DNA from 2 places in the Paraburkholderia sp. SIMBA_030 genome. Region 2 is predicted to be linked to the other one. Evidence: predicted binding sites of a transcription regulator. Region 2 holds the regulator's gene; the other holds the start of a gene.

Region 1 (15,310 bases), on a different contig from region 2:
CGCCGTGGCTGTTTTCGCGCGCGAGGAAGGCCGGCATCACGCCGCCGCTCGCCGGCGTGAAGAGTGTTTCCGCCGCCAGCAAGGTCCAGACGAGCAGCGCGCCGCCCACCGAGACCAGCAGCCCGAGGCTGATCAGCACCGCGCCCCAGGTGCCGACGGCCTTCTCGAGCACGCCTGCCATCGACGGGTTCTTCATGGCGGCCAGCTCGCCCTGCGGCACGATGCCGAGCGACAGCAGCGACACCGCCATCAGCAACAACAGCACCACGGCGAACCCGAGCATGGTGGCGCGGCCGATATCCTCGCGACGTTGCGCGCGGGCCGAAAACACATTGGCGCCCTCGATGCCGATGAACACCCAGACCGTGATCAGCATGGTGCTTTTGACCTGCGTGAACACGTCGCCGAGCTTCGGGTTGCCCCAGAAGTCCTGCGTGAAGATGTGGCTTCTGAAGGCGGCGAGCGCAAGCACGATGAACAGCAGGAGAGGAACGATCTTGGCGACGGTGGTGACCGCATTGAGAATGGCCGCGCTGCGCACGCCGCGCAGAATCACCGCATGCATGATCCACAGCACGATCGACGCGCCCAACACTGCGGCGCGCGTGTTGCCGTCGCCGAACACCGGAAAGAAATAGCCGAGTGTGCCGAAGACGATGACGAGATAGCCGACATTGCCGATCCACGCGCTGACCCAGTAACCCCAGGCCGAGTTGAAGCCGACGAACTCGCCGGCGCTGGCGCGCGCGTAAGCGTAGATGCCGTTGTCGAGATCGGGTTTGCGCGTGGTCAGGGTCTGATAGACGAAGGCCAGCATTAACATGCCCGCGCCGGTGATCAACCAGCCGATCAATACCGCAGCGGCGCCGGCGCCCGACGCCATGTTCTGCGGCAACGAAAACACGCCGCTGCCGATCATCGAGCCGATCACGAGCGCCGTCAGCAGGCCGAGACGCAGCGGCTTGGCTGCCGAAGTATTGGTCTGGACAGCCGATCCGGGAGTCGACGATCCCGAAAATGAATCCGCTAGATTCTTCATGACATGCCCTCGTTGGTTTTTTAGACACAGTGATTAGGTCACTTCGGGACGGTCGGCCGATTGATCTGGATCAGTCATATATCGCTGACGGTGTCGGCCGCAGTCAGGAAAGTCGGCTCAGCCGGTGTGATGACGGGCAAGTCCGTCGTTTGACATGGATCATAAGAACCCGCTGAAGCGCACCTATGCTCGTGGCATGCACAGCGAATCGCGCAGATGTGCTGATCCGTCGAGGGATTGAGCGGACATGAACAACAGGCTGTTTCTCATGCGCCTCTTTAAGGGTCATTTACTACAGGTTTGATGGAGATCAGTTTTTCGCCGGACTGCGGCGGTATCGTGCGACTGTTCGAACGCGGCCGTATGGAGGCCCAACAATGTCGGCTCAACTGGCAACACCCTCGACAGTTCCGTCAACCGCTACCGACGGATACGTGCTCGCCGTGCGTGGCGCGGTTGTCGAGGTCAAGTTTGCCGATGACACGCTTCCATCCGTCAATGACACGCTCCTCATCCTCTCCGACGACCTCGCGCCAGTTCTCGCCGAGGTGCAGGCTCACCTGAGCGAAACAACCGTGCGGGCGCTAGCGCTGCAATCGACGGCGGGGTTGCGCCGCGGCGCCCGCGTGAGCGTGCGCGGCGGACCCATCGAAGCGCCTGTCGGCGAAGCTGTGCTGGGCAGGCTGCTCGATGTGACCGGCGCGGCACACGACGACGGCGAGGCCTTATCCGCACAGATCGAGCGGCGCCCGATTCATCGCGCAGCGCCGCCGCTCGCGTCGCAGAAAGGCACCACGACACTGTTCGCCACGGGCATCAAGGTGATCGATCTGCTCGCGCCGCTCGCCCAGGGCGGCAAGGCCGCGATGTTCGGCGGAGCGGGGGTCGGCAAGACGGTCCTGGTGATGGAATTGATCCATGCAATGGTGGAGCGCTATCAAGGGATTTCCGTATTCGCGGGAGTCGGCGAACGCTCACGCGAAGGGCACGAAATGCTGCTCGACATGCGCACGTCCGGCGTGCTGGCGCGCACCGTGCTGGTGTATGGACAGATGAACGAGCCGCCCGGCGCCCGCTGGCGCGTGCCCTTTACCGCGCTGACGATCGCCGAGTATTTCCGCGACGAACGCCGGCAAAACGTTCTGCTGCTGATGGATAACGTGTTCCGTTTCGTGCAGGCGGGTGCGGAGGTGTCCGGCTTGCTGGGGCGCATGCCGTCCAGAGTCGGCTATCAGCCCACACTCGCGAGCGAAGTCGCCAGCCTGCAGGAGCGCATCGTGTCGGTCGGCGACGTCTCGGTCACCGCGATCGAAGCGGTGTACGTGCCGGCCGACGATTTCACCGACCCCGCGGTGACCGCGATCGCCGCGCACATCGACAGCATGGTGGTGCTGTCGCGCTCGATGGCGGCCGAAGGCATGTATCCGGCGATCGATCCGATTGCATCGTCGTCGATCCTGCTCGATCCGCTGGTGGTCGGCGAGGAGCACGCGGCGGTCGCCACCGAGGTGCGCCGGATCATCGAACATTACCGCGAGCTGCAGGACATCATCTCATTGCTCGGCATCGAGGAACTGGGTGCCGAGGACCGTACCCTCGTGGGACGTGCGAGGCGCTTGCAGCGCTTCCTGACGCAGCCGTTCGCCGTGACCGAAGCCTTTACGGGTGAAGTGGGCCGTTCGGTGGCGCTCGCCGATACGATCGCCGGCTGCAAGGCGATTTTGGCCGGCGAGTGCGATACGTGGCAGGAGAGTTCGCTCTACATGATCGGCACGCTTGAAGAAGCCCGCCTCAAAGAGCAACCCGCAGCGCAAGACGGCGTGTCCCGCGCCACGGAGCAGTCGACATGAGCGGCGCACCCTTGACGCTTACCCTGGCGACGCCGTCGCATGTGTGGTTCGACGCTGTCGAGATCGTCTCCCTGCGCGCGGAAGATGAAAGCGGCTCATTCGGCATCCGGCCCGGACATGCCGACTTCGTGACGCTGCTGACGCCCTCGGTGGTCCGCTGGACGTGTGCGGATGGCTCGATCCACTTCTGTGCGATCGATCGCGGCGTGCTGCTGGTATCGCACGGAACGACGGTATCCATCGCTTGCCGGGAAGCCATCCCAGGCGACTCGCTGGAAAGCCTCGAAGCCGGCGTTCGCAGCCGCCACGCCAGCGAAGCCGATGCGGCGCGGCGCGCCCGCGTCGAACAGCTGCGGCTGCATGCCCGCGCCGTGCGCCAGATGCTGCGCTATCTGAGCCCTCGCGCAGGCGCCGACGGCGCGGGCGCGGAGAACCTCGGCGGCACCCTGCGATGAACGGGCGCCACACCAACCAGCGCAAGCCGCGCGACGAGCGAATCGCCGAAGCCGCCCGGCAGGCCGCCGAGCGCGATTCGCGCGGGCGCGAGGAGCCGGAGCCGTCGCTCGGCAGCCGGCTCGGCCAGATCGGCATCCTCGGCTGGGCCATCGTCGTGCCGACGCTCATGGGCCTCGCGCTGGGACATTGGCTGGACCGGCTGTTCGGCACGCGCGTGTTCTTCTCGGCGCCGCTGCTGATGATCGGCGCGGCGGTGGGCTTGTGGTCGGCATGGAAATGGATGCATCGCCAGCAACGGAACCATCATGAATAGTCCACTACCGTCGATGGCGGCCCAACTCGCGCTGGGACTCGCAATCGGAACCCTGGCCGGCGCCTGGCACTTCATGTCGCTGCGCTGGAACTGGCCGTTGTTCGCCGCGGGCAAAGCGATCCCGACGCTGGCCTTGCAGCTTGCCAGGTTCGCGCTCACCGGCGCGCTGCTGCTGATGCTCGCGCATTCCAGCGCGCTCGCGCTGCTCGCGGGCATGATCGGGTTTCTGCTGGCGCGTGCCGTCGCGGTGCGCCGCTTCGGAGGTAGCCGATGACCACTTCACCGCTGGCGACCGCACCGCTGCTGCATATCGGTCCGCTATCCATTACTGAGCCGGTACTCGTCACCTGGGCGATCATGATTCTCGTGGCCGTGGGAGCGGCCTGGCTGAGCCGAAGCTTGTCGATCGCGCCGTCCCGGCGGCAAACCGCGCTTGAACTGCTGGTGGTCACGATCGACCAGCAGATTCGCGACACCATGCAAACCGGGCCGGCCACCTACCGCGCGTTGATCGGCACGCTCTTCATCTTCGTGCTGATCGCCAACTGGTCCGCGCTGGTGCCGGGGGTGAGCCCGCCTACCGCGCATATCGAGACCGATGCCGCGCTGGCGCTGATCGTGCTGGGCGCCACGGTCTTCTACGGCATCCGCACGCGCGGCACGGCCGGCTACCTTGCGGCGTTCGCCGAGCCGAGCTGGATCATGATCCCGTTGAACGTCGTCGAGCAGATCACCCGGACGTTCTCGCTCGTCGTGCGTCTGTTCGGCAACGTGATGAGCGGCGTGTTCGTGATCGGCATCATCCTGTCGCTCGCAGGGCTGCTCGTCCCGATTCCGCTGATGGCGCTGGACCTGCTGACCGGCGCCGTCCAGGCCTATATTTTTGCCGTACTGGCGATGGTTTTCATCGGTGCGGCAATCAGCGATACCCATCACCAGGTCAGCACAAAAAAGGGCGAAATCTCATGAATAATCTCATCGAAGTGATCAGCGTCGCCGCCGCGGCGCTCGCCGTGTCGTTCGGCGCGATCGGGCCGGCACTTGCCGAAGGCCGTGCCGTCGCCGCCGCGATGGATGCGGTCGCGCGGCAGCCGGACTTGGCCGGAACCGTGTCGCGCACGCTCTTCGTCGGGCTTGCAATGATCGAAACGATGGCGATCTATTGCCTGGTGATCGCCTTGTTGCTGCTGTTCGCCAACCCGTTCGTCAAATAGGCGGCGGCCATGCGAATCGACTGGTCCACGCTCGCGTTGCAGACGGTCAATGCGCTGGTGCTCATCTGGCTGCTGGCGCGCTTCCTGTTCCGTCCGGTCGCGGACATCATCGCCGAGCGTCAGAAAGCGGCGCAAGCGCTGATCGCGGACGCCGACGCAGCGAAGCGCGCCGCAGTCCTCGAACACGAGGCGGCAACTCGCGAGACGCAGCGCCTTGTCGCCGCCCGGGCGGAGGGCATGCAAACGATCGCTGCGGAGGTTGAGGGCGAGAAGGCCGCGCTGCTGGCGGCGGCGCATGCGGACGCGGACAGGCTGCGCGCGAGCGCCGCGGCCGAAGCCGGGACTGCGCGCCTCGAACAGGAAAAACGTGTCGCGGACCGGGCGACGCAGCTCGCCGTCGATATCGCGGCCAAGCTGCTCGACCGGCTGCCCGACAGTACGCGCGTGAGCGGTTTTGTCGACGGTCTCGTCGACGGGGTCGCGCAACTGCCCGCCCAGGTGCGCGCGGAACTCGGCGCAAACGGCGTGGCGCTTTCGCTTGCCGCGCCGCGCGCGCTGAGCTTGCAGGAGCAGGAGATCTGCCGCGCCGCGCTGGCGACCTGTCTGAGCCGGCCGGTGACCCTTCAGATCGAGGTCGATCCCGCGCTGATCGCCGGCTTGGAACTGACGGCTGCCCACGCGGTAGTGCGCAACAGTTTCAACGCAGATCTCGTTCAGATCAAAGCGGCGTTACTGAGTGGCGACCATGGGTCCCGCTGACATGACCGACGATCCCTGGCTCGCGGACCAGCGCGATGCACTCGCCCGAACCGTCGTGAAGCCGCACGCGCAGACGCTCGGCCGCGTCGAGCGTTTTGGCGATGGCATCGCATTTGTCTCGGGGCTGCCGGATGCGGCCCTCAACGAACTGCTTCGCTTCGAAAGCGGCGCGACCGGCTTCGCCCACACGCTGGACGCGGACGTCATCAGTGTCGTGCTACTGGACGACGGCACGGCAGTGGAAGCGGGCTCCCGCGTGACCCGCACCGGCACCGTGCTGGAAGTGCCGGTCGGAGAAGGGCTGCTGGGGCGTGTGATCGACCCGCTCGGGCGGCCGCTCGACCGCGACGATCCCATCGTTGCCGATATGCGCATGCCGGTCGAACGGCCGGCGCCGGCGATCATCGAACGCGATCTGGTCAGCGAACCGGTCGAAACGGGTGTGCTGCTCGTCGATGCACTGTTCGCGATCGGCCGCGGACAGCGCGAACTCATCATCGGCAACCGGGCCACGGGCAAGACCGCTTTGGCCGTCGACGCGATCGTCAACCAGAAGCATTCGGACATGATCTGCGTCTATGTCGCGATCGGCCAGCGCATGACGGCGGTGCAGCGCGTCATCGAATCGGTGCGCCAGTACGGTGCGCCCGAGCGCTGCATCTTCGTTGTCGCGCCCGCGGCGTCGGCGCCGGGGCTGCAATGGATCGCGCCGTTCGCGGGCTTCACGATCGCCGAGTATTTTCGCGATTCGGGACAGCACGCGCTGGTCGTGGTCGACGACCTGACAAAACATGCCGCGACGCATCGCGAGCTGGCGCTGCTGACGCGCGAGCCGCCGGGACGCGAGGCCTATCCTGGCGACATCTTCTATGTCCACGCGCGCCTGCTGGAGCGCGCGGCGAAGCTGTCGGCCAGGTTCGGCGGCGGCTCGCTGACCGCGTTGCCGATCGCAGAAACCGATATGGGCAACCTGTCCGCGTATATCCCGACCAACCTCATTTCGATTACGGATGGGCAGATCGTGCTCGACGCGGCGCTGTTCGCCGCGAACCAGCGCCCGGCGGTCGATGTGGGCCTGAGTGTGAGCCGGGTCGGCGGCAAGGCGCAGCATCCGGCCTTGCGAGGGGTGTCGGGACGCTTGCGCCTCGATTACGCGCAGTTCCTGGAACTGGAGATGTTCAGCCGCTTCGGGGGCCTGACGGATGCGCATGTTGCCGGCAAGATCGCCCGTGGGGAACGCATCCGCGCGCTGATCGCGCAGCCGCGTTTCAGCGCGTTGCGCACGCTCGACGAGATCGCGCTGCTCTCGGCATTGGCGGAGGGCGTGTTCGATTCGGCGCCGAGCGGAGTCGTCGCGCAAGTGCGCGCACAACTGGCTGCGCATCTGGACACCCAGCGCCTGCAAGCGCAAATTGCGCAAGGTTTTTCGCTGTCGTCGCCCGCGCCGTTGAGCGCCGAAGTTCAGGCGGTACTCGTCGATGCGGTTCGCGATCTGGTGCGGCAGTTGGCGCCAACGGCCGGTAGCGGCACGGCAAGCAGCGAGGTGGCGCAATGAGCGGAAAACTCACCGAAATCGAATCGCGCAGCGCGACCGCCCGGCAACTGGACGCCGTCATCGGCGCGATGCGCGGCATTGCGGCAGCCCGTTCGCGCGAAGCGCAACGGCGGCTGCCCGGCATCCGTTCTTCGGCCTCGACCGTCGGCGCGGCGATCGGCGCCGCGCTGGCCCACGTTTCGGGTGAACCTGCGCGCGTGCCGGAACACGGTGCGCGGATCGTCATCGCGTTTTGCGCGGAGCAGGGTTTCGTCGGCTCGTTCAACGAGCAGATCCTCGACCGCGCACTATCTCGTCTTGCGCCGGCGCAGAGCGAACTTCTGCTCGTGGGTACGCGCGGCGAAATTGTGGCGAACGAACGCCGCCTGCCGTTTGCCTGGAGTTCGCCCGCGGCCTCCCATGCCGACGATGTGCCTGCGCTCGCCAGCCGGATCACCGATGCGCTTTACACGCGTCTCGGCGATCGAAGTGTGACCCATGTCTCGGTCGTTCACGCCCTGCCGGGCATCGCCGCACATTGCGAGATCGTCGAACGCAGCCTGATTCCGTTCGATTTTTCGCGCTTTGCCGTTGCGCGGCGCGCCCAGCCGCCGCTCCTCACGTTGCCCGCCGACCATCTGCTTGCCGGACTGGTCGAAGCCTACGTGTATGTCGAGTTATGCGAGGCGTCGATGCTGTCGTTCGCCGCCGAGAACGAAGCGCGAATGCGCGCGATGCTGGCCGCGCGCGCCAATGTGAAGGAGACGCTTGCCGAACTCACGCAAAGCTACCGGCAGGTTCGCCAGGATGAGATCACGGCCGATATCGTGGAACTCGCGGCGGGCGCCGCAGTTGGCGTTTGAACGGTGGTACAGCCGTCCGTGCCGCGCGGCTCCAGCAGGAAGGGGCACAGCGACCGCTAGCGGTCACCGAACGTCGAAAACGCTTTGTACACGATCCGCGGATCATGCTGGCCTTTGTAGACATCCGGTGCGGCAAGATCGAGTCCGAGCAGCGCGTACACCGCATTCTGCGCCGAACGCACCGAGTATTCGACGGTGAAGACGACGTCGTTGGGCAATTCGCAGAACTGTCCCGTGAATGCCAGATTCTGCCAGCCGTCGGGCACCACGTTCGGCCGGTCGCCTTTCCTGCGCCGCAGGAACTGGCTCGTGATGAACGGCATCATGCACGGAATGCAGATGGCGCTCTCGAGAATGCGGGATGCTTCTGCTTCGATCCGCAGATGGCCGAGGATTTCGGTCAGAATTTCGCGGCCGGTGCATGCCGACATCGGCTTCCTGACGAAATCGCCCGGCTGATCGACCCGCAAGCCGTAGCCCCACAGCACCTGCACGTCCGCAGGCTGGCCGATGAAATGCGGCTGATACGGCACCACGACGGAGGCAAGCCAGCTCGACTCCGGAAAGGTCATCAGCCCGCCTTCACCCGGCGTATTGCCCGTCATGTCGCGGATCAGGCGGAACAGCGTCGGCTCGCGCAACGTCACCGTGAACGACAGCCACTTCGACTCGTCGGCATGATCCGCGAACACGGCGGGGCGACCGAACTCGGGCCGGCCTGCGGCGATCGTCTTCCAGAGGGGCCAGGCGCCCGCCCCGTCGACGGTAGTCAAAGGGGCGGGATGATCCATGTCGCCCAGGCTGGAACCGGCGGTCATCGATCCGAGCGTGACGATGACCTTGTCGGCCACGCCGACCGGTATCTCGAAGCGCCGCTGCGCGGTTTCGCAAACGATGCCGCGAACCCGGTTTTCCACGCCGGTTTCGTCGAACAACAGATCAATGACCCGGGTGTTCGTCTGGAACGCAACGCCGTGCTCGTCCAGCCAGCGGCGCAGCGGCCGGACCATCGAATCGTACTGGTTATAGACGGTGCGCATGATGCCGTGCAGCTGGTTGAATCCGGAGGACATATGCGCGAAGCGCAGCAGATAGCGCCGGAATTCGACGGCGCTATGCCACGGCTGGAACGCGAACGTCGTGCACCACATCAACCAGAAATTGGTCTCGAAGAAAGACGCATCGAAGTGATCGGAAATCCGGCTGTTGCCGAGCATGACTTCGGGTTCGATCGACAGACGGCCCAGCGTCAGCAGGTGCTGTTCAGCCAGTCCGTAAGCGGGCGAATCCTCGCGTTTGCCGTTCCTTACGAGCCGCGACCTTGACGAGGTCCTGATGGTTTCGTTCCAGTCGAAGATCTCCTGTGTCACGCTTTTGCCGCCGTTCAGCGCCGGTATCGACGAGAACAGGTCATAGGTGCACAGATACTTGCTTTCGAGCATGCGGCCGCCGCGCACGACGTAGCCGCTTTGCGCCGAACCCGCACCGTCGAGGCTGCCGCCCGGCTTGTCGAGCGCTTCCAGAATGGTGATGTCGCAGCCGCGCACATGGCCATCGCGGATCAGGAAGGCCGCCGCCGCTAACGAAGCGATGCCGCCGCCGACGAGGTAGAACCTGGCGTCCTCCGCATCGTAGCGGTCACCTTCCGCGGTAAGGGATCGTTCGGGAAGTTGATTGGAGTTTTGCACGTCGATATTCCTTTTCATGTTCGTCGCCATCCGAAAGCAGCCGGGTCGCCCGGAGGCGCACGGCGGATGTAGATTCACCATACCCGCGGCGCCGGCGCGCCGGTTGCGTTGGATCAAGCACCGATCACGCGCACGCACGCCCGATTGCTCCGATATCGCGCGATCGGGTTCATGCTCCGCCTGTGCCCGTTGCCGGCCCGGATCCGGCCTATCTCGCCACTTCATGATCCGCGTCAATGCCGGCCGGGGTCGCGCTCATACGATGAGATCAGCAACTGGCGTTATCCCGTTTGCCGAAGCGGCAGCCCGGTGAACGGACGCTCGCCGGGATCAGCATTGCAATTGAGCGTCGCAACCTCGGATGCGGTAGAGAAATGAACGAGAGTGTTCGCATAGTCGGCCTGGGCGGTGTCGATCCGCATGACAACGCACGGGCTGTGCGCACGTGGCGTTGGCTCCAGTGGGTGCTGTTCGGCTTCAGCCTGCTCGCCATTCCCGCGTTTTATTTCGAACTGGCCGTCGACTCGCCTTCGCTTCATCAGGTGGGCCGGGCGCTATACGTATTCATGGTGGCCGGTTTCGTTGCTTCGCTGGGCTGGATGACGCATCTGAGCCGCAAACCCAGGCGGTTTCTCATGCGAAACCGCTTCGACATGCTGATCGTGGCCGGCGCTGGGGCCAGCGTCGCGTGGGGCGTCTCCACATGGTCGACACTCGAGTGGGTGCTGCGCATGCTGTTCATGGGGCTGGTGGCGGTGCGAATAGCGGTATCGCTGCGCGGATTCTTCGCGCCCAACCGATTGCTGCTGTTGCTCGCCGCAGCCGTGGCGCTGCTTGCGTCGGCGGGCGCCGGGTTTTACTGGCTCGAACCGCGTGTGCACACCTACGCTGAAGGTGTCTGGCTTGCGTTCGAAAGCAGCGCGACAGTCGGGTATGGAGACATGGCGCCGACCACCCCGGCATCGCGCGTCTTTGCCGCTTTCGTCGTATTGCTCGGCTACGGTCTGCTATCGCTGGTGTTCGCCACCTTTGCCGCCATTTTCGTCGGACAGGAAGAACGTCTGCTGCGCCGTGAAATGCATCGCGACATCAAGCTTTTGCAGGCGGAAATCGCCTCGTTGCGAAGAGAAGTGTGCAGCCTGGGCGTCAACGTGCCTGTCGATCAAAATGCCGGCGGGCAAGACCGGCCAATGCCTTGACGCAAGTCAATTGCCCCACGCCGTTCGCGCCGATGATTCAATCATGCCGCCAGTCATGCGTCGCTAGGACGGCGATCTGACTGCAAGGGGAGGGACATTCGACCGCCCCGGCATACCGGCGAATGAATCTGAAGTCCCGCAAAAAACGGTGCAATCGGCAGCTTCGTCGGACCCCGCCCGCAACGATGTACCGCCGAACTTCCTGTAGTCGCGAAAGAAGCCGGCCTCACCAGAGAATTCGCGGCACGTCTGGGAGAACAGAGATGGGTGTCGGCATGCAAATCGTCTATCTCGGCTTTGCCGGGACCTCGCAGATCGAGGGCGAGGCGGCTACCCAGCTGGTGCGCCTCGAACGGTTCAGCAGGTCTATCGCGGGTTGTCACCTGGCGATCGAGGCTATTCGCGAACGGCCCCAGGGCGGCCGAACCGGCGTGCCTGTCGCCGGCATCCGCGGTCCGGTTTTCGACGCGCGGCTCGACCTGATCATGCATAACGGGGAGCTGGTCCCGATCGAGCATTGCCTGAACGCCGATCCGAACATAGCGGTACGGGCTGCATTCGATGCCGCTGAGCGGAAACTCGATCGACGCCCGGTTTGAACGCGGTGCCTGGCAAGCCTGCGTCCGTTGCTGCACCGCGCCGGTTTTTTCAACGCTCCATGAGGAGGGAGTCATGTACGCAAATATTCTGGTGGCAGTGGACGGCAGTGAAGCGTCGAAACGTGCGGTGGACGAGGGTATCCGGATGGCCAAACTGTCGGGCGGCAAGCTGACGGCGGTCTATGCACTGGACCAGTCCGCGGCTTTCACCTACGCGGGTGCATGCGATCCGCATCTGCTGACCGACACGGCGCGCCAGGTCGGGCGCAGCTTCCTCGACGAGGCTTGCGCGAAGATGCAGGCGCTCGGCGTGGCAGGCGGTTCGGAGATCGTCGAAACGCAAGGCATCGCCGAGGACATCGCCAGTTGCCTCGTTCGCTGCGCCGAACGGCTCGGCGCGGAGCTCGTCGTGATGGGCACGCATGGGCGGCGCGGTATGCGACGCATGGTGATCGGCAGTGTCGCCGAGCGTTTCGTGCGGCACTCGACATGTCCCGTGTTGCTGGTTCGGGAAACGTCGGCCGATGCCTGAGGGCCGTTCGGGCAGGCTTGGTGGCCCGTTCACCGGCGGCACTCGCGGCGGCACGCCATACGCTTGATACACGTCAACCCGCCGCTATCGGCGTCGCCTACATTGAACGCACTACTGCCGCGAACGCGACTGCACTGCACTGCACTGCGAGTGCGACTGCACTGCGACTGCGACTGCGAGATAACCGCGCGGCGCGTATGCGGTTCATCTGGACACGACGGAGGAGCACCATGGCAACTGGATTCATCACACCGTTCGATGTGCATCGAGCAAACCTGGAGTTCGCACTCCGGATGCTGAGTTTCGGCCACGAAGCCCGGCAACAGGCATGCGAGTTCGAGTTGCAGCGCATCAAACGCGACCTTGCCGCAATGCATGCCGCTCGCGAAGCAGCAGGCGCACGCGATTGGACCGAGTTCGGCGCGAGTTGTCAGGCCATGCTGCGCGATTACCTCGATGCCACGACGAATCTCTGGCAACAGGGTTGGGTCTCGGCGATGCGGCAACAGAGCGCCTGCTGTGACGGAATGCGCGAAGCGCTTGCCAGCTGGCAATCGACGTGGACCGAGCAATGGCAGAAAAGCACTGGCATGAATCCTGCGGCGATACCGATGCAGGAATGGACGAAGAATTTCGAGCAGGCGCTCAGGGGCGTACTGGAAGGGCGCGCGCCGGTCGCGGCGCCGCCGTTTGCGACGCTCAACGGTTCAGCACAAGGAGACCGACATGCCGGCTAAGCGAGTTGCTTTCATCACTGGCGGCATGGGCGGGCTCGGCGCCGCCATCAGCCGGCGTTTGCACGACGCCGGCATGGTTGTCGCCATGTCGCATTCCGAGCGCAACGATCACGTCGCCACCTGGCTCATGCACGAACGCGATGCCGGCCGCCGTTTTCATGCGTACGAGGCGGACGTGACCAGCTTCGAATCATGCGCGCGTTGCGCGGAACGCGTGCTCAAGGAGTTTGGCTCGGTCGACGTGCTCGTCAACAATGCGGGCATCGCGCGCGATGCGACCTTCGTCAAAATGAGCAGGGACGATTGGGATGCGGTGCTGCGCACCGATCTCGATTCACTGTTCAATATGACCAAGCCGTTTCTGAAAGGGATGGTCGAGAAAAAGTTCGGGCGGGTCGTCAACATCAGCTCGGTGAACGGCGCTCGCGGCGCGTTCGGTCAGACCAACTATGCGGCGGCCAAGGCCGGCATTCATGGCTTCACGATGTCGCTGGCGCTGGAGGTCGCGAAACATGGCGTGACGGTCAACACGGTATCGCCCGGCTATCTGGCCACAGCGATGACCGCCGCGATTCCCAAGGACGTCATGGACGCCAGAATCCTGCCGCAAATACCCGTCGGACGGCTCGGCCAACCTGACGAGATCGCGGCGCTCGTCGCGTTTCTCTGTTCGGACGACGCGGGTTTCGTCACGGGCGCGGACTTCGCGATCAACGGCGGCATGCATATGCGGTGATAGCCGCAACGGAGGCAGTAGATGAAAGCACTGGTGTATCACGGTCCCGGCAAGAAATCGCTCGACGAAAGGCCTGTTCCCACGCTCGCCGCGCCGACCGATGCGATCGTCAAGATGACGCGCACGACGATTTGCGGCACCGATCTGCACATTCTGAAAGGCGATGTGCCGAGCTGTGAGCCGGGGCGCATCCTCGGCCATGAGGGCGTTGGCATCGTGCAGGAAGCCGGTTCGGCGGTGTCGGCATTCAAGCCGGGCGACCGGGTATTGATTTCATGCATTTCGTCGTGCGGCAAATGCGATTATTGCCGGCGCGGCATGTATTCGCACTGCACCACCGGCGGCTGGATTCTCGGCCACAAGATCGACGGCACCCAGGCCGACTATGTGCGCATTCCGCACGCCGACACCAGCCTGTACCCGATTCCTGCCGGCGCCGACGAAGAGGCGCTGGTGATGCTGTCGGACATCCTGCCGACCGGCTTCGAATGCGGTGTGCTGAACGGCAAGGTGCAGCCCGGCAGCACGGTGGCGATCGTCGGGGCGGGGCCGATCGGACTCGCTGCGCTCCTGACCGCGCAGTTTTATTCGCCTGGACAGATCCTGATGATCGATCGCGATCCGAACCGCCTTGACGTTGCGCGCCGGTTCGGTGCGACCGGGTGTATCGACATCGGCCGGGCGGATCCGGTCGCCGAAGTCATGAAGTTGACCGAACAGACGGGTGTCGATTGTGCGATCGAGGCGGTCGGCATACCCGCAACGTTCGAGTTGTGCGAAGCGATCGTCGCGCCCGGCGGCGTGATCGCGAATGTCGGCGTGCACGGGGTCAAGGCCGATCTGCACCTCGAAAAGCTGTGGGATCGCAACATTGCGATCACGACGCGGCTCGTCGATACCGTCAGCACGCCGATGCTGCTCAAGACGGTTCGCGCCGGCCGCATCGATCCCGCAAAACTGATTACCCACCGTTTCCGGCTCGAGGATGTTGTCGGCGCTTACGACACGTTTGGGCGCGCGGCCGAGACGCATGCGTTGAAGGTGATTATCGAGGTCGCCTAGCCGGCGCCGCCGCTTGGGCGAGCCGATCCGCTGACCTGTTCAGGAGCGTGGCGAGGCCGGGCGAGCAATGCGGCCGAACCACTCGATGTAGCCCGATATCCATGACGTTCATGGATGAATCAAGGAGATAGACGATGAGCAACTTGACCCGTTTTGACCCGTTTCCGCTTGAACCCATGTCGGAACTGTTTCAGGGCCTGTTCCGTCCGCTGCGCGGCGCGGTCGGCGACGCCCCATTAGCCGACATCAAGGTCGACGTGACGGAAAGCGACACCGCCTACGCAGTGAAGGCCGAACTGCCGGGTGTCGAAAAGAACGATATCGACGTGAAAATCGACGGCAACACCGTATCGATCAGCGCCACGGTCGAACGCAATCAGGAACTGAAGGAAGGCGAGCGCGTGATACGGCGCGAGCGGTATTCCGGTGCGGTCAGCCGGTCGTTTTCGCTCGCGAGCGAGATCGACGAAGCCACCGCGGCGGCGGAGTACAAGGACGGCGTCCTGTCGTTGACGCTGCCCAAGAAGGCGGCTTCCGAGCGCAAGCGTCTGCCGATCGCGTGATTGACGCCGCGCCGCGCCGGGGTGGCGGCTGCACGTCCCGGCGCGGCTGCATCTTTGCATGCCATCGAGGAGGTAAGCGGCCCGCCAGATGCGCTCATGTCACACCGGTGTTGCAGGCAAGCGATCGATATCGGCTTCAACGCTGATCCATGTCAAAAGTTGACGG
Region 2 (15,310 bases):
TCGCGGTTTGCGGCGGAAGCAAACGCGAGGCCCTGCAAATATTCTTCGTTGCCGGGCGCTTCCTGATGGAGCTTCGCAAAGATTTGCTCGGCTTGCTGCGGGCGCTGGGTGTTGAGCAAGGCCCATCCGGCAAGCGCACGTGTCGCCGGATCGGTCGCGCCGCCCGTCTCATCGACGAGCTTGAGCGCGGCGTCGACCTGCGCCGGGTCGCCCGAGTCCTTGGAGCGGGCAAGCGCGATGGCGGCGTGTAGACGCTTGCCGTCCGGCGTTGCCAGCTCGCGCGATTCGACTTCCGCTTCCGCGAGCCGTTGCTGGTGCATGAGCGACAGCGTGAGCCCAAGCCGTGCCGATGCCGGATCTTTAGCGCTCTGCGAGGCTTCGCGAAATAGATGCTCTGCGGCCTTGTCGTCATAGGCGCGGTCTTCGAGCCAGCCCGACACTTCCAGCGCCGAGGCGTCGAGCTGCACGGACGAATCGGCGCGCAGCGCTCGCGAGTAGGCCAGTGCGCCGGCGTAGTCGCCTGCCGTATTGTCCGAGTACATGCGTTGCAGCCGCAGGTCGGTGCGGACCGTGCGTAACGACGGTTTGTCGAACACGGGATCCGCGAGCAGGCGATCCAGCTCAGCCGCGGGCAGCGCTTTCGCGGCCTTCCAGGCCGTACCTGCGAGTTCGCCGGGATCCGCGCAGGCGCGAAGCAGTTCTAAATAGAGCGTATAGGCTTGCGGTGCGCGGCCGGCGTCGGCGAATGCTTGCGCGTGGTTCCATTTCGTTGGCAGGTTCGTACAGGCGGACGCCTCGGTTCGCGGCGCTTTTCCCGGATGCGCAGTGGCGCGGGTCTTCGGTACGGGCGGCGGTCCGGGCTTGACGGGGCTCTGCGGAACGGGCGGCTGAGCCAACTTGACTGAACCTTGCGCAGCCGGCGAATTGCCCCATACGTCCGGCCCGGACGCCGGCGTTGCGGATTCTGGGCTCGCGTTCGGCGAGGCGCCAAGCTGTGCCGCCCCTGCGAAGCCTTGCCATGAGAAGAGAATGCCGACAACTGCTGCGATGAGCGTGCGATTCATGTTTATTGCTTCGGAGGCGTAGCAGAAGAGGGCGAATGGTCACCGGCGTCAAGCCGTTTCGCCACCTGTGCCTTCAACGCGACGTTCAGGAAGAAGGGTAAAAGGACGAGCAGTGCGACCAACACGGACCAGAACACCCTGAGGTCGTCAAGCTGCAGCCGGAGCGTGGCGACGGGCGAGCGCTTCCCGAGCGTAAGCGGTACAGCCGACTGTGCGGTCGTGTCGAAAAGCGTCGGCCCCTTGGTAAAGAGCGACCACGTGGCCGGCTGCCGCAACATGTCGATGGCGCCGGCCACCGACGCCGTGCCGTTGCCGAGCACGGCGATGAACCGTTGCACGCCGACACTGCCCGGGAGCGACACCGCTTGTCCCGGTTGCAAGGCCGGATAGACCGGCAACTGGCGACGCAAGTGCGCGGAGAGCGCAGCGTCCCGACCGAAAAAGAGATCGGCGTTCGCGCTGTCACTGGAGAACGTGAAGGTAAAGTCCGCGGGCACGCCTGTTGCCCGGACCTGGATCGCAGCGAAATTCAGGGCGGCGCGCACGAGCGCCGGGTCCTTCTGCCCCAACGAAACAGCGCGACGCGTTGGCGGCGCGTGAATGGCCGTCGCTTCATCGAGCGCGATGGCGCTGCGGGCCGGGAACACCATCGCCGTGTCCGCGAACGCTTGCGCGGCATGCACGCAATCGGCATCGGTGATGCCCGAGAGCACGACAATAACGGACTTGCCCTCGTTGGCGGCATAGAGGCCGAGAAACGGGCCCGTGATGGCGCGCGCCACCGGCGCGGGCAACAGGTCCGCGAGCGCTTTGCGTGTGCCGACGAGCAGTACATCGCCGGCGAGCGCCGCCTCGGGAGCAATCATCCACGAAGCCGGGTCGCGGTCCGGCGCGCCGGTCGCGCTTTCGCCCTGATAGGCGGCGGTCACATCGACCTGCCGCATGCGCGCTGCGACGCCTTGCACCGCGAGTGCCGCCGCCCGCAGTTGCTCCGGCGATGTCGAATCGCCTCCCAACTCGACGGTCACGGTGCGCGGCATCCATGCCCTCCGGTCGAATGCGACCGGAAGCTGCGCCAAGGTCGGCGCCGTGTCGGGACGCAGGCCGGCGAAGTCCAGCGACACGGAAGAGCGCGCGTCGTCGATGGGCGCAAGATTGGCGAGCGCGGTCTCCGCGCTGATCGCCGCCGAGCGCGGCATGAGTGCCAGCTGGATGCTGTTGGTGCCGGGCACGAAGGCATTCGGCGAGAGCGCAAGGATCTGCTCGGCCGCGTTCGCGTCGGCCTCCGCCACCTGCGCGCCATTCACCCAGACCACGTATCTGGCCCCGGCCGGCAGCGCAGCCGCTGCCGCAAGACGAAGATGCACCCCGCTCAGTGCTTCGCGAGGGGAGAGTTCGACGACGAGCGCATGAGCGGCAGCGGCTGCGTCGCCGGTTGGGCGGAGCGCGGAAAACGGCCGTGTCACCGTCTGCGCGGTTGCGGACAGCGTGGCCAGGCTCAGCAGGCACGCGGCAAGAGTGCGAACGCGCCACCTAGCCATGAAAGCCTTTGCGGCCGACGTGACGCGCATGGGCGTGGGCGCCTCTGAGCGAGATGGCGAGCATGCCCAACAGGGACTTGACGAAGTTTGCCGATGCCTCTCGCCGCTTCCACTGGCGCATCCAACGGTCGCTGTCGCCATAAGCAAGGACGACGGCAGCCCGCTCTTCTTCCGGCGACCGGGGGGCGTAGAGCGCGGCATATTCGTGTTCCGACGCATGGACGGGCGCAATGACGTGCGCGGCCAGCAGATGGTGCTGGAACCTGACTTCGAACCGATCCAGCACCATGCCGTCGGGAACGCGGACCCGCAAGCCCAGTTCATTGGCATCGAGGAGTTGTACCTCCTGTTCGCCGAACTGGCCGACGACGGTGATCGGCTCGTCGATATCGATGCGCGGCCTCGCGCGGCGCTGCGCCTTCTCGAACAGCGCACCGAGGGCGCCGAAGCTCAGAAAAAGATTGAAGGTGATCCACAGCACGGCCGCTGTCAGGACGGGTCGCGCCGCGGGTTCGTGAACCATCCGGACGATGCCCCAAACGAGGCCAATCGCACAACAGACAAACATTCCGTAGAACGGCAGACGGAATTCGCTGATGAAGTCTGTCGCGCTCAACTCTCCCTTTGGCGTGACGCTGAACGTCGGCGCGTTGGGGCGCACGAGGGCCGATACGAGGGCGGGCAGCATGTAAAACGCCTGAAGCGTTTCATAGAGTTCGGAGGAAAAGATCCGCCGGAAGCGTCCGTTCAGCCGCTCAGCCGTCAAAAGCACGACGAACAGATAGGGAAGTGTGTAGCCGACGAGGTTGTCCGTCCCGCCCGGGTACAACGGCAGCTTGAACACGATGCCGAGAATCGGCATCAGGAAAGTGACGAGGCGGGCGAACGGAAAGAACCAGAAAAGGCCGACCGAAGAATAGCAGAAGCGCTGAGCAGGCGTCAGCCCCCGAACCAGCCACGGATTCTGCTTCATGAGAATCTGCATCATGCCGACGCCCCAGCGGATGCGCTGAACCAGAAAGCCCGAAATCGTTTCAGGCTGCAGACCCGCGACCATCGGCCGGCCGAAATACACCGAACGCCAGCCTCGCTGATGCAGCTTGACGGAAGTCGAAGCGTCTTCGGTAATGGAGTCCGTCGAGAATCCGCCGACTTCCAGAATGGCGGCGCGCCGGACGACAGCGCCGGAGCCGCAGAAAAACGACGTATTCCAGGTGTCCAACCCCGGCTGAACGACACGGTAGAACAGGTCGTTCTCAGCCGGCATCTGGTTGAACAAACCGAGGTTTTTCTCGAGCGGGTCCGGGTTGGTAAAGAAATGCGGTGTCTGCACCAATGCGGCCTTCGAGTCATGCATGAAAAAGCCGACGGTGGAACGCAGGAAGTCTCGCGTCGGCACGTGATCCGCGTCCAGGATGGCGATCAGTTCGCCTGACGTGCCTTGCATCGCTGCGTTCAGATTGCCGCTCTTGGCGTGCTCGTTCGATTCGCGAGTCAGATAGATGGCGCCATGCCTTGCGCATAGCGCCTTCAACCGCTCGGCGCGTTCGGCGAGCGCCTGCCGTTGCTCGGGGTTTTTCGCGCTTCTGGATCGGGGAAAACCATCGTCGAGCACGTAGACGCGGAAGCGGCTTTTCGGATAGTCGAGTTCGACTGCGCCGCACACCGTTGGGGCAACGACCGAGAACGGCTCCGAGTAGGTCGGAATGAAGACGTCGACCATCGGAAGCGCGTCAGGATCGGAGGGCAGCGGCAGCGGCTGACGCTCCAGCGGCCGGACACTGACGAAATAGCCGAGCAGAACGACGCCCATGCAATAGAATTCGGCTGCCAGCAGTGCGGCGGCGGCGATCTTCGTGGGCAGGCCGCCATGGATCGGGAACGATTCGAAGCGCCACGCGATGTACCTGATGATGACGAAGCCGCTGAAAGCAAGCAGCAGCGGTCGGGTGGCGGGCGTCTGCACAGCGGCGAGCAACCCGAACAGCGCAATAAAAAGTAGGGCATTGGCTACGGGGTAAGGCAAGCCGACTGAAAGGACGGCCAGTACGGCAAGCCCCACCAGCAACGTGAGCGCGGTCATCCCATGGATTGTCTGCTGCATGCCTGATACCCGTATTGTTGGCGCGGCAGTGTTTCGTACGAGAAGTATCCGCTAAATCGGAATTGTGCCATTCGAATCGGGTTCGCCGATAATCGGCGAGTTTTAAGCAGTAAAAAAAGACCGCGCGCCAGGCCGGCCGCGCGGTGCAATCCTCCAGATCGGCAGAGCCGGTCCGGCTCTGCCTGCCACGCCACACCGTTACGGCGTGCGCGGAAACTCGAACGCGTCGAACAGATCGCCGATTGCGGGCGAATTGACCGGCACATACGGATGCGTCTGCAACTGGATCGGATTCGGCAGATTATCGCGGCTTCTGTGCGTGATTGGCTTCAGATGCCAGTTGCGTTCGATGAACTTCAGGATCGACGCGTGATCCGAGTACTGGTGCACGACACGGCCGCCGCGCGAGTATGGCGACACGACGATCATCGGAATACGCGGGCCGTCGCCGAAGAAATCCACCGGCTGGATGTAGCCTGAGTCGTAGTAGCCGCCGCCTTCGTCGGTCGTGACCAGGATCGCCGTCGAAGCCCATAGGCTCGGGTCGCGCTGCACCTTGTCGACCAGCTTGTGCACGAACGATTCAAAGAGCCCGAACTTCGACGACTCCGGGTGCCCGTCGAGCAGACCGCCCGGCTTCACGAACGAAACCGCCGGCAGCGTGCCGTTCGCAATGTCCGCGTACAGATCCGTCGTGTCCTGCAGATGCGAACTGACGAGCGCGGGGTTCGTCATGATCGCGGTTTCATACAGGAACGGGTTGCAGATATTGCAGTAGACACTAGTGGCCGGCGTTTTCACAAACGTATTCCAGCCTTCGCCGTAATACTTCCACGTGATGTTCTTCTCGATCAGCGTATCGGCGATCGTGCGCACCGGCGACGGCGGGATCGTGAACGTACTCGTATTGACCGTGCCGTCCCCGTTGTAGCCGGGGTTGTAGTTGTTCAGCAGGTAATACGTGTTCGGCTCGCACTTCGCGTCCGGCTTGTACGGCAGACGGTCCAGATAGTGGCGCAGCGTGCCGGCGCCGGGCTGATGACTGTCCGAGCAGTTGGTATACGAACCACCCGAATAGCCGTCCTGCGTGTAATAGTTGTTGGTGCCCGGCTGCGGCAGCGGATTCTCGATCTGATCGGCGGGCGGTTTCGTGGCATTGCCGTTGCCGTCCGTGTAGTAGAGCGCGTCAGCCGTGCCGATCATGATGCTGTTCGCGCCCGTGCCACCCATCACCGGCTGGTGATAGTTGTCGCTAATCGTGAATTGGCGCGCAAGATGTGTGAAATACGGCATGTCGCCGGTATTCACGTTGTAATAGCCGAGCGCGGTCGCGCCTTCGCCAGTGGTCTCGTCGTTGAAATTCGCGGGCTGCGGCTTGCCGTTCGAACCGGCTCCAATCGAGGTCTCAACCCACGCGAACAGGTCCATCTGGCAACCGCTCGGATTATCGAGCGTGGCGTGCTCGAGGCTGCAATCGGCCTGTTGCCAATTCTGGTAGAAGCGGTGTACCGGGCTGTTGATGTACTGATCGTAGTCGGGACCGACGCGCGAAATCTGATACGGTCCGTTCGGCAGGTTATACGTGTTCGAACCGAAGCGCGTATCGACGCTATGCTGCGGCACGCCGCTCGCACCGGTGGTCAGATGCACGACGTCCCACGGCTCGATCATGGTGCCCTCGGCGGCCTGCGCTGCGGCGAGCGTCGCGAACGGCGGTGGATTGGTATCGCTCGGCGTGCTTGCCGTACCGCCGGTATTCGGTGCCGGGAGCACCGTATAGGGCTGTTTGCCGCCTGGCGCCATATCGAAGCGCTTCGGATCCGTGGCACTGGCCGTGTATTGCGCGGCTAGCGCGAAGTTAGGTCCTGGGCGGCCATCGGCCGTGATGATGCCCTTCGACAGCAGGTTCGCCACCGTCTGACCTTGGCGCGGCGTGTAAGCGCCGAATACGTGATCGAACGTGCGGTTCTCGCCGACCACCACGATGACATGCTTGATCGGCGACGCGGTGTTCACCGCGGCTGCTGCCGCTGCTGCGGCCTGCTGGCTTTGTGCGACTGTCGGCCAGATAGCCGCGGCAAGCGCGAAGGAAACGACGCTGCAAAGCAGGCCGCCTCTAAATGCGGGTGTACTAATTACATTGGCAATTTTCTTCACGAACGCCTCCATGACGTTACCCGGATGAGCAAACGGTAATGTGGCGTGTGGTAACGACGAGCAGCGCTCTGCGTGGAGACGCCGCCTATCTCTTACAAAGCATTACGACGGAGAGAAATTATAGGTTGGCAATGACGATATGGAGACAAAAAAAGTCGATGGCATGTGAATTTTCTAACAAATAACTTTCAATGCGATCTGTATTGCATAATTCGCCCGCTGCACTGAATTTGACGACAACGATGTGCTTGCAACAAAGGCCGCGAGCGCATTATTTCCATTGCCGTTATTTCGGCGCTTTAACACGAATGCATGAAAAAAAATATCGAAAAATTGCGCAAAAAAATGCGCGATCTTCACAAGATCAGGGAACAGCTAAAGCCATAGCGTTATACACAACTCAGCCGAGCCCTTCGCGGAAGTCGGGTTCGGTTCGTTTTCCACGAGCGCTCGCGCTGCGCGGGTTGCCGCCGTTGCCGAGATCGCCGAGGATCTGGTCGTACGTGCGGTTTTCCTTGACGATGTAGATCACGTGCTTGATGTGGTTGTGCAGGAAGCCCATCACTTCGTTGTCCTGGTGCCAACACCGCCCGGCGTGCCCTCGTTGCCGGAGAAGAACGGGCGCAGATCGTGCTCGTAACGCACCGAGCTGGACGCGGTATCGATCACGCTGATCGAATCGTTGTAGCTATTGGCCACGACGAGCGTCTTGCCGTCGGCCGAAAGCGCGAGACCGCCCGCGTTCGGCTGCACGCCGATCCCCACGCCCTTGCCATTATGGCCGAGCGTGATCGTGGCCGACTGTACCCATGCGCCGCCGTGTTGGGTGTAAACCTGGACAACGTCATCCTTGCCGCCCGTTGCATACAGCGTGTTGCCGTCGTGCGAGAACACCAGGCCCACGAATGCGTTCGTCTGCTGGATCACCTGCTGGAGTTGCGGCCGGGTCTTGTTCGCGCCCGACACGTCGTACAGGAAGATGTACTGCGTCGAGTTGGCCGTGTCGACCGAACCGTCCGCGTTATACAGCGAGTTCTGGCCCGCGGTGATGATCGCGAGCGTCTTGCCGTTCGGGCTCAACTGCGAACGCACGGCTTCGCCAGCCACGAAATTCGGATGGGCCGGCAGGCCTGGATTCAGATATTGCTGGACCGCGCCGTGCACGACCAACGGCGTGATCGACTGACCGCTGGGCACGCGTGCGGTGTCGACGGCGCTGAGGTTGTCAGCGTGAGACTGCGCTGCGAGCAGCACGGCCGACATGATGACGCCGAGCCGGAGCCCGGTCACGATATTGCGGGTTTTTATTTTCATAGGATTCCTCATTACGCAATAGCCATGCCGGACCGGCGACAGATCTGGCATGACAGGCATGACCCGGCGCCGCTGCGTCGCCATACGCTGTGGAGATGTGCCGGAATGTAATTTCTGGATATGTCGAACAGGGCCGTCGAGCGAACTTCTCATCGGCCAGTGGGACTTGGCTAACAAAGCGGTATTAAGTCACCGCCGAATGTCAATAGGATGACGTGTTCCAAGCAGGATTCGATGATTACATATTGTTACAACAGCGATTGTCATATGGCACACGGTCGCTCGCAGTCGTGACGCAACTGGCCGCTCACGGCTATAGAGCCGTCGTACAGCGAGGGCGATCTTTCGCAACTGCGCGCCTTTGTGGACCAGACGTTCAGCAACAGCTAAGCGACGGCCGCGTTGCGCGAGCCGCGCGGCCTGCGGGCTTCAGGGTCCGTCACATCCCGACTGCGCTGAGGTTTTGCCCTGCCCTCCATCTGTCGTGCATCCTTCGGTTGCAGTTAGGCGATAGATGGCAATTTTCTCGGTAAAGCGATAAGTGACATTTTGGGTCAACTATTGGTTAAATGGCCACACCCGCACACACCTGAACCCCGCATAAACATACTGATAGTGCGGCTGAAACCAGTTGCGGAAAGTCGGCCGCAGCATGCATCGCGCAGTGCGCGCCGAGCCGCCTTTGAGCACGTAATGCTGCCCGTCGAAGAAATTGGCGGAATAGCCGGGATAAAACGGAAACGCTTCGAAGCCCGGCAGTGCGTCGAATACCGTCGAAGTCCACTCCCAGCCGTTGCCGAACTGACCTTCGACACCGAACGCGCTCACGTTATCCGGATACGCGCCGATCGGCTGCGGGTTCCAGCTTTGGAAATCGAAATTGCCCGACGCAGTGTGCGGCGTGCCGTGTGCCGCGCGTTGCCATTGCGCCTCCGTGGGGAGTGTCTTGCCGGCCCAGCGTGCGTAAGCGCTGGCTTCGGCGTGGCTGACGTACACGGGCCAATCGAGCGGCAGGGGCACCTCATCGAACATCGTGCGTAATGTCCATGCGCCGTCCTTGCCGCGCTCGTGGTCGTCACTGCGCTGCGACCAGCCGGCGGGGTGTTCGATCCGCTCGGCTTCCTTCCACGCCCAATCCTTGTCCGACCACCACTTCGGCTCACGATAGCCGCCCGCCTCGATGAACTGGCGAAACGCGCCGTTCGTCACCATGTGGCGATCGATCTCGAAGGCGGGCACATCGACGCGCAATTCACCGAACTCGTTGTCCCAACCGAAGCGGCCGCTTTCGCGCGCCATGCCGAGTACCGTCGACCCGGCCGGCACCTTGACCATCGATGCATTGATCGCGACGCGCTCGACGCGCGTTGTCACCGGTTCGCGTAAGTCGTCGATCTTTTGCGCGAGCGGCAACTGATGCAGCATGTACGCGAGCGTTTCGGCATGCATCAGCCGATGCTCGATCGCAACGTTCAGCAACTGCTCGGCCGCACCGCCTTGCGTACCATCGTGGCCGATACGAGCCGAGTTGCTCAGCGCACCGAGCGCACGGTCGATCTGCTCACGGGCGCGCAGCCCATAGCCGCGCACGACGTCGAACGACGGCCAGTCGGCTGGTTGATCGGTGGGAAACCCGCCGTCGACGGGATCGATACCGAACGCGAAGAGTTGGTCGAGCTGCGGATCGAACGCGGGCAGGTCGCACAGACGCTGATCCAGCAGGTTGCGGTCGAAGGCTTCCAGATGGCCGATGTAAAACACGATCCGGTGACGCTCGCGGATCGGCCGGTCATACAGAAACTCGGGTTTGACGATGGAGAACAGTGCGTCGGTGACGTGACGCGCGTCGATCAGACGCTGGACGAGCGGGTGATGCGGGGCGGGGTCGCGATTCATTTCGCCAAGCCTCCTTGCGGGGGGACGGACTAAAGACTGTACCCGCTCGCAGGAGCCATGCCAAGGCGAAAGCGCACCGAAAAGAGGTAGACGGGGGACGTGGCTGCGCGGGCCCGGTCCTGCGCGCCCGGCTTAAAGCTGCCGCAAGCCTTCGAGATCGACGATCCGGATGTGCTTGCCTTGCGTGTCGATCAGTCCGCGTTTTTGAAATCTCGACAGGGTGCGACTGACGGTTTCGAGTGTCATGCCGAGGTAGCTGCCCATGTCTTCGCGCGTCATGCGCAGGTTGAATTCCGCCGACGAATAGCCGCGTTGCGCGTTGCGCTCGGATACGTCGAGCAGGAATGCCGCGACCCGTTCGTCCGCCGACAACGAGCCGAGCACCATCATTTGCGCGGCTTCGCGGACGATCTGTTCGCCCAGCAGTTTGTGCAGCCGTTCCTGCATCGAACCGATTTCGCGGCACAACGTTTTGAGCGCCGTGTAGGGGATGATGCAAACGGTGCTGTCTTCGAGCGCCAGGGCGCTGCACGCGTGCACGTCTTCGCTGATGCCGTCGAGGCCGAGCGCTTCGCCGGCGAGGCGCAGGCCGGTAACCTGCTCCCGGCCGTCACGGTGCGCCATGACGGTTTTCATCGAACCGGACCGCACGGCGTAAAGATTGTCGAACGGGTCGCCGCTGCGGTACAACGCTTCGCCGCGCTGCACGGAGCGCGCTGTGCAAATCAACGCTTCGAGTTTCGGCATGTCGTCTGGAGACAGGCCTTGCGGCATGCAGAGCTGACGCATCGAACAGTTCGAACAGCGCGCGGCGCTGCGCCCGCTCGCCCGCAACGGCGCAGCACGACCGCGGCCGCGCACGGATGGAGGAACAGCGGAATCGGCGGTAACAGCGATAGGATTAAGCATGTTTAGCAGCCATTTATCGGGGTAATGGCTGATTGTCCCACCGCGTGCGGCCCGCGTTTCGCGGCAAAATGACGCGTTCGCGCAGCGAGGCTGCTTGCGCGATGTCACGCTTCCGCGTGTGGTGATGTACTGCTATGCGTCCGGTTGAGCGCCGGCTTCGCTGCTCTTGCCCGCAGCGGAGGGGATCAGCAGCACCGGCAAGCTGGCCTGGCGCACGCAGCGCTCGGCGACGCTGCCGAGAATCAGGCGCTGAAAACCGCGCCGGCCGTGCGTGCCCATCACCAGCAGGTCGGCGTTGAAAGCGGCAGCGGCTTTCAGCACCACGGTGGACACGTCGTCGAGCGACGATGCTTCGCCTACCGCGAGCTCGCCTTTTACGCCCTGATCGCGCATGGCCTGCGCGAATTCCGCGCCGAGTTCCTTGCCTTGCTCGACCAGCCGGTTGCGGAGAATCGAAGGATCGTAGCCAGGCGCTTCGAAATACATCGGCGTGTTTTCGACGACGTAGAACGGCTGCAGAACAGCGCCCGTGGATTTGGCGAGCGCCAGTGCTGCCTCGAACGCGCGGCGCGAGGTATCGCTGCCATCGACCGCTACAAGGATGCGTGCGTACATATCAACTCCGCGTCTGAAGGATTCGGGTGCCGCGGCCATTGCGCACGACCGCGGTCATTGACGATTTGTTACCTACGCAAGCTTAAATGATCGCTGAAACAGGCGCACCTCGGGCAGGATGTAAATCAAACACTTGTCAAATTGTGCTGCTTCGATGGATCGCGTGACAAGTACCGCGCAGCAAGCGTTTCCGGCCTGCGCGTCAACCTGAAACGCCTGCGCGAACCAGGATAGCCCCCGGGTTTGCCTTACAATCAAAGCCTATTCAGACAAGCTGGCTCAGCATCGCCGATGAACGAGCGCAAAACGACGGCCTTGCCCGACAAGATCTACGGCGACATCCTCAATCGGATTCTCGAAGGCGAGTACAAGGAAGGCGACCGGCTGCCTACCGAGCATGCGCTAGCCGAGCGCTTCGAGACCTCGCGGCCGACCGTGCGCGAGGCGCTGGCGCGACTGCGGGCGGACGGCATCGTCATGACCCGGCACGGTTCCGGCACCACGGTCGCGCGGCGGCCCGATCCGGACGTGCGCCGCTTCGCGCCGCTCGAAACGCTGTCCGACATCCGCCGCTGCTATGAATTTCGCATCGTGACCGAAGCGGGCGCCGCCGAACAGGCCGCGCTCAAAGCCGATGCCGACGACATCTCCTCGATCGAGCGCGCGTGGGATGAACTGGAGCGCATCATCGAAACCCAGGGTATCGGTGCAAAAGACGATTTCATGTTCCATCTGGCGGTGGCGCGCGCGTCGAAGAATCCGTTTTTTATCACGGTCATGTCGTTCATCGAAGAACAGATCCTGTTCAGCATGAATTTGTCGCGCAATCTGTCGCTGGTGAAGACCGTCGAACGGCAGCGGCTCGTGCAGGCCGAGCATCTGGCGGTGCTTGAAGCGATCCGTCGGAAGGACGGTCCGGCCGCCGGTCAGGCGATGCGAGCGCACCTCGAAAATGCGCTCGACCGGATGTTCGGCTCCTGAACTTCGCCACGCGCCGGCACTGGGCCGCCGCAGCCGCGCTCCGGTGTCGGCCCGGGCTTCTTGCGGCTACGCGGCCACGGCCATCGGCCCGAACAGGGCAGTGCGGGTTTTCGGGCTGACCGCGATATCCAGCGCCACGGCGCGCTCCACGCCGATCTGCAACGGCGAGCCGAGTCGGCTGATCTCGATGCCGGTTTTGCGCAGCAACCGCTCGATCGGGGTGGTGGTGACCGTGACGTAGTGCGTGATGCCCATCCGGTCGGCGAACGTCACGAGTTCGTGAATCGCCTGCATCGTGAGGTCGGCAAAACCGAACGACTGTTCCTCACCGCCGGTTTCGATCGCAAACCGGCTCAATTCCCAGATATGCCGCCCGACCGGCGCCGCCGCGCCATGCAGCAGCTGCGGGAACGTGTCCTTCAGCATGTTCGGGCCCTCGGTCGGCATCAGGCGCCAACAGCCGCGCACGTGGTGATCGTCGCCCTGAATCAGCATGTAGTGCGGCCCGAGCGCGTCGTAGCCGTCGATTTCCATGCCCGCGATGGTCGGGATGTCCCACCCGAGCCGCCCGTGGAATACCCGGGCCCGCAGGCGGTACATCTCGTTAATGTCCGCGTTGTCGAATTCCTGCCGCATTCCAATCCGGATCGCTGTTTGCATGACGTTCTCCTGAACGTGTTGGGTTACCCAATACGCAAGAAAACTTATGCATTTTGAATCGTTCTGCCACCTACCTACCTGGATAGGTGTGCATGCTTATCGGGTAAAGCAAAATCGAGATAAGCATCAGCCATCAACCGACAGGACACGACATGGAACTTCTCGACAATCACTGGCAACCGCAACCCGGCATCCAACCCCGCCCTGCGGAACCGTCGTCGGCGGTGGATCGCGTTCTGATCATTGCCTACCGCAAGAAGAAAAAAGAGAGCCAGCGCCGCTTCTGGGCGCGCTTCGGCGTGACGCAATCGCGTGGCAGCCGGTTCGAATCGGGCGCCGAAATCCCGGCACCGGTGGCGATCCTGCTGGGCCTTTACTTCACCAAGACCGTTTCCGACGCCGATCTCGGCCGGGCCGAGCGGGTGCTGTACAGCCGCGACGCCGCCTGGCTCAACCCGGGTCAATGAGTCCAAGCTGCGCGGCGATGACGGCCGCCGCGCGCCGCGAATTCACACCGAATTTCGTCCTGATGTTTTTCATGTGGAAGTTCACGACGGCTTCCGAGCAACTCAGGATATGGGAAATTTCCCATGTGGATTTGCCGCGCGCGGTCCATTTCAGACATTCGCGTTCGCGCGGCGTGAGCTTGGGCAATAAGGTCTGAGTGTGCGTATTCAGATGGCGCTGACTGGTGTCGATCACCAGATCGCGCATTAGCACGAGATTCGGCAGGGCTACGTCGACATGGCGCCAGAATGCCTCGGTCGGATTGCTGTCGTTGACGAAGCACATCATGCCGGCCTGCTGGTTCGGGCCATGGATCGGCAACGTCACCCCGGCGCGCAAGCCGTGCGAGCGGGCTTCCTCATACATCGATTGCTGCGGGGCGGTCGTAAAGATGTCCGGCGACCAGATCAGCGGCGTCGCGCGCGTCGCGCAATGCGCGACAGTCGGGTCGATGTGCACGAGCCCCTGCTCGTCATAGGTGCGGCGCCACGTCGGCGCATAGGTGCTGCGCACGTAGGCGTCTTCGAGACGAATGGTCGGGCGCGGCAGCATGGCGATCAAGATCCGATCGAAGCCCCATGTCTCGGCAAGCCCTGCGATGGCACCGAACCATTCCGCTTCATCTGCGGCGTTCAGTAGCGGAGCCATCTGCTCGATAAAGTGTAGCGGCAATTTAACTCTCTCAGATCGCAAACTACCCGTTGCGGTTAATTGCGGTACGGCCTTCCGTCCGGCTGTTTTATTGCCACAATCTAACACTAAAAATTACTTTGTAAATCCGGTCTTTATTTCGAAAGAAATGGCAGCGGCGCGGGTTGTGCGAAGGAACACACGATTTGCTCTTTATATCGGATTTTTTCGGTTCCGTTGCTATAAACACAGGGATATAGCGGTTAATTTTTCGCGGCTTCGTGCCCTGCCGATTTCGATTGACGGATACATTTTCAATCGCACGGACAATCGCTGCACTTACGGGAATTCGGAAAAAAAGACCTTAATTCGACTTGGTCGGAAATTAATGCTGGATTCAAAGCGGGCCGTAAACGTTTTCGAAGTTGTTTGATACCTATCCGCGCCCGGTGCTACCTTAAACGTCGAATCCCGTTCCCGTTTGAGGCGTCTTGAACGATTCTCCGATTCTCGACAGCGAGTTCGCCGCTGCGGTCATGGCGGTGCCGTCGCTCGCACGCCGCGCCGATTACTCGCCGCGAGGTCGTCTGCGGCGCATTGACAGCGCATTTGCCTCGCTCAACGAGCGGCGCTTCAAGCGGCTTTCGCCTACAACCTTCAATCACCCAAAGCACAAGCATGAGCGATAACAGCCGACGCTATCCCGATCCCGCCATTCATATCCTCGATCCGCGCTTCAAGGCGCTGACCCTCGCGTCCGCTTCAGTCGAATGTCTGTATCAGGGCGCACGCTGGTCGGAAGGGCCGGTCTGGTTCGGCGATGGCCGCTATCTGCTGTGGAGCGACATTCCCAATGACCGCATCCTGCGCTGGGATGAACCGGGCGGCACGGTCACGACGTTTCGTCAGTCGTCGAACAATGCGAACGGCAA

What was found. The regulator FNR, encoded in region 2, switches genes on or off when oxygen is low (the NO sensors DNR and NnrR bind a similar motif). The targets are predictions, from matches to a motif close to TTGATNNNNATCAA.
Region 1: the regulator FNR is predicted to act here: its motif matches at 9,940-9,953, upstream of SB772_RS03490 (potassium channel family protein).

Annotation. Positions count from the first base shown of each region.
Region 1 covers NZ_JAWRXB010000002.1:71,958-87,267, forward strand. The annotation lists gene arcD (arginine-ornithine antiporter) at 1-1,039, opposite strand, end outside; gene atpD (F0F1 ATP synthase subunit beta) at 1,417-2,889, shown strand; gene SB772_RS03445 (F0F1 ATP synthase subunit epsilon) at 2,886-3,344, shown strand; gene SB772_RS03450 (AtpZ/AtpI family protein) at 3,341-3,658, shown strand; gene SB772_RS03455 (ATP synthase subunit I) at 3,651-3,932, shown strand; gene SB772_RS03460 (F0F1 ATP synthase subunit A) at 3,929-4,627, shown strand; gene SB772_RS03465 (F0F1 ATP synthase subunit C) at 4,624-4,872, shown strand; gene SB772_RS03470 (F0F1 ATP synthase subunit B) at 4,882-5,631, shown strand; gene SB772_RS03475 (F0F1 ATP synthase subunit alpha) at 5,618-7,186, shown strand; gene SB772_RS03480 (F0F1 ATP synthase subunit gamma) at 7,183-8,028, shown strand; gene SB772_RS03485 (oleate hydratase) at 8,085-9,734, opposite strand; gene SB772_RS03490 (potassium channel family protein) at 10,091-10,915, shown strand; gene SB772_RS03495 (hypothetical protein) at 11,179-11,514, shown strand; gene SB772_RS03500 (universal stress protein) at 11,588-12,046, shown strand; gene SB772_RS03505 (hypothetical protein) at 12,277-12,783, shown strand; gene SB772_RS03510 (beta-ketoacyl-ACP reductase) at 12,773-13,519, shown strand; gene SB772_RS03515 (zinc-dependent alcohol dehydrogenase family protein) at 13,541-14,581, shown strand; gene SB772_RS03520 (Hsp20/alpha crystallin family protein) at 14,716-15,144, shown strand.
Region 2 covers NZ_JAWRXB010000033.1:53,320-68,629, forward strand. The annotation lists gene SB772_RS37110 (hypothetical protein) at 1-1,064, opposite strand, end outside; gene SB772_RS37115 (hypothetical protein) at 1,067-2,635, opposite strand; gene bcsA (UDP-forming cellulose synthase catalytic subunit) at 2,598-4,709, opposite strand; gene SB772_RS37125 (alkaline phosphatase family protein) at 4,908-6,878, opposite strand; gene SB772_RS37130 (hypothetical protein) at 7,267-7,431, opposite strand; gene SB772_RS37135 (beta-propeller fold lactonase family protein) at 7,428-8,180, opposite strand; gene SB772_RS37140 (SUMF1/EgtB/PvdO family nonheme iron enzyme) at 8,739-10,076, opposite strand; gene fnr (fumarate/nitrate reduction transcriptional regulator Fnr) at 10,209-10,985, opposite strand; gene SB772_RS37150 (universal stress protein) at 11,118-11,600, opposite strand; gene SB772_RS37155 (FadR/GntR family transcriptional regulator) at 11,892-12,581, shown strand; gene SB772_RS37160 (acyl-homoserine-lactone synthase) at 12,648-13,241, opposite strand; gene SB772_RS37165 (XRE family transcriptional regulator) at 13,394-13,708, shown strand; gene SB772_RS37170 (helix-turn-helix transcriptional regulator) at 13,692-14,396, opposite strand; gene SB772_RS37175 (hypothetical protein) at 14,870-15,067, shown strand; gene SB772_RS37180 (SMP-30/gluconolactonase/LRE family protein) at 15,057-15,310, shown strand, end outside.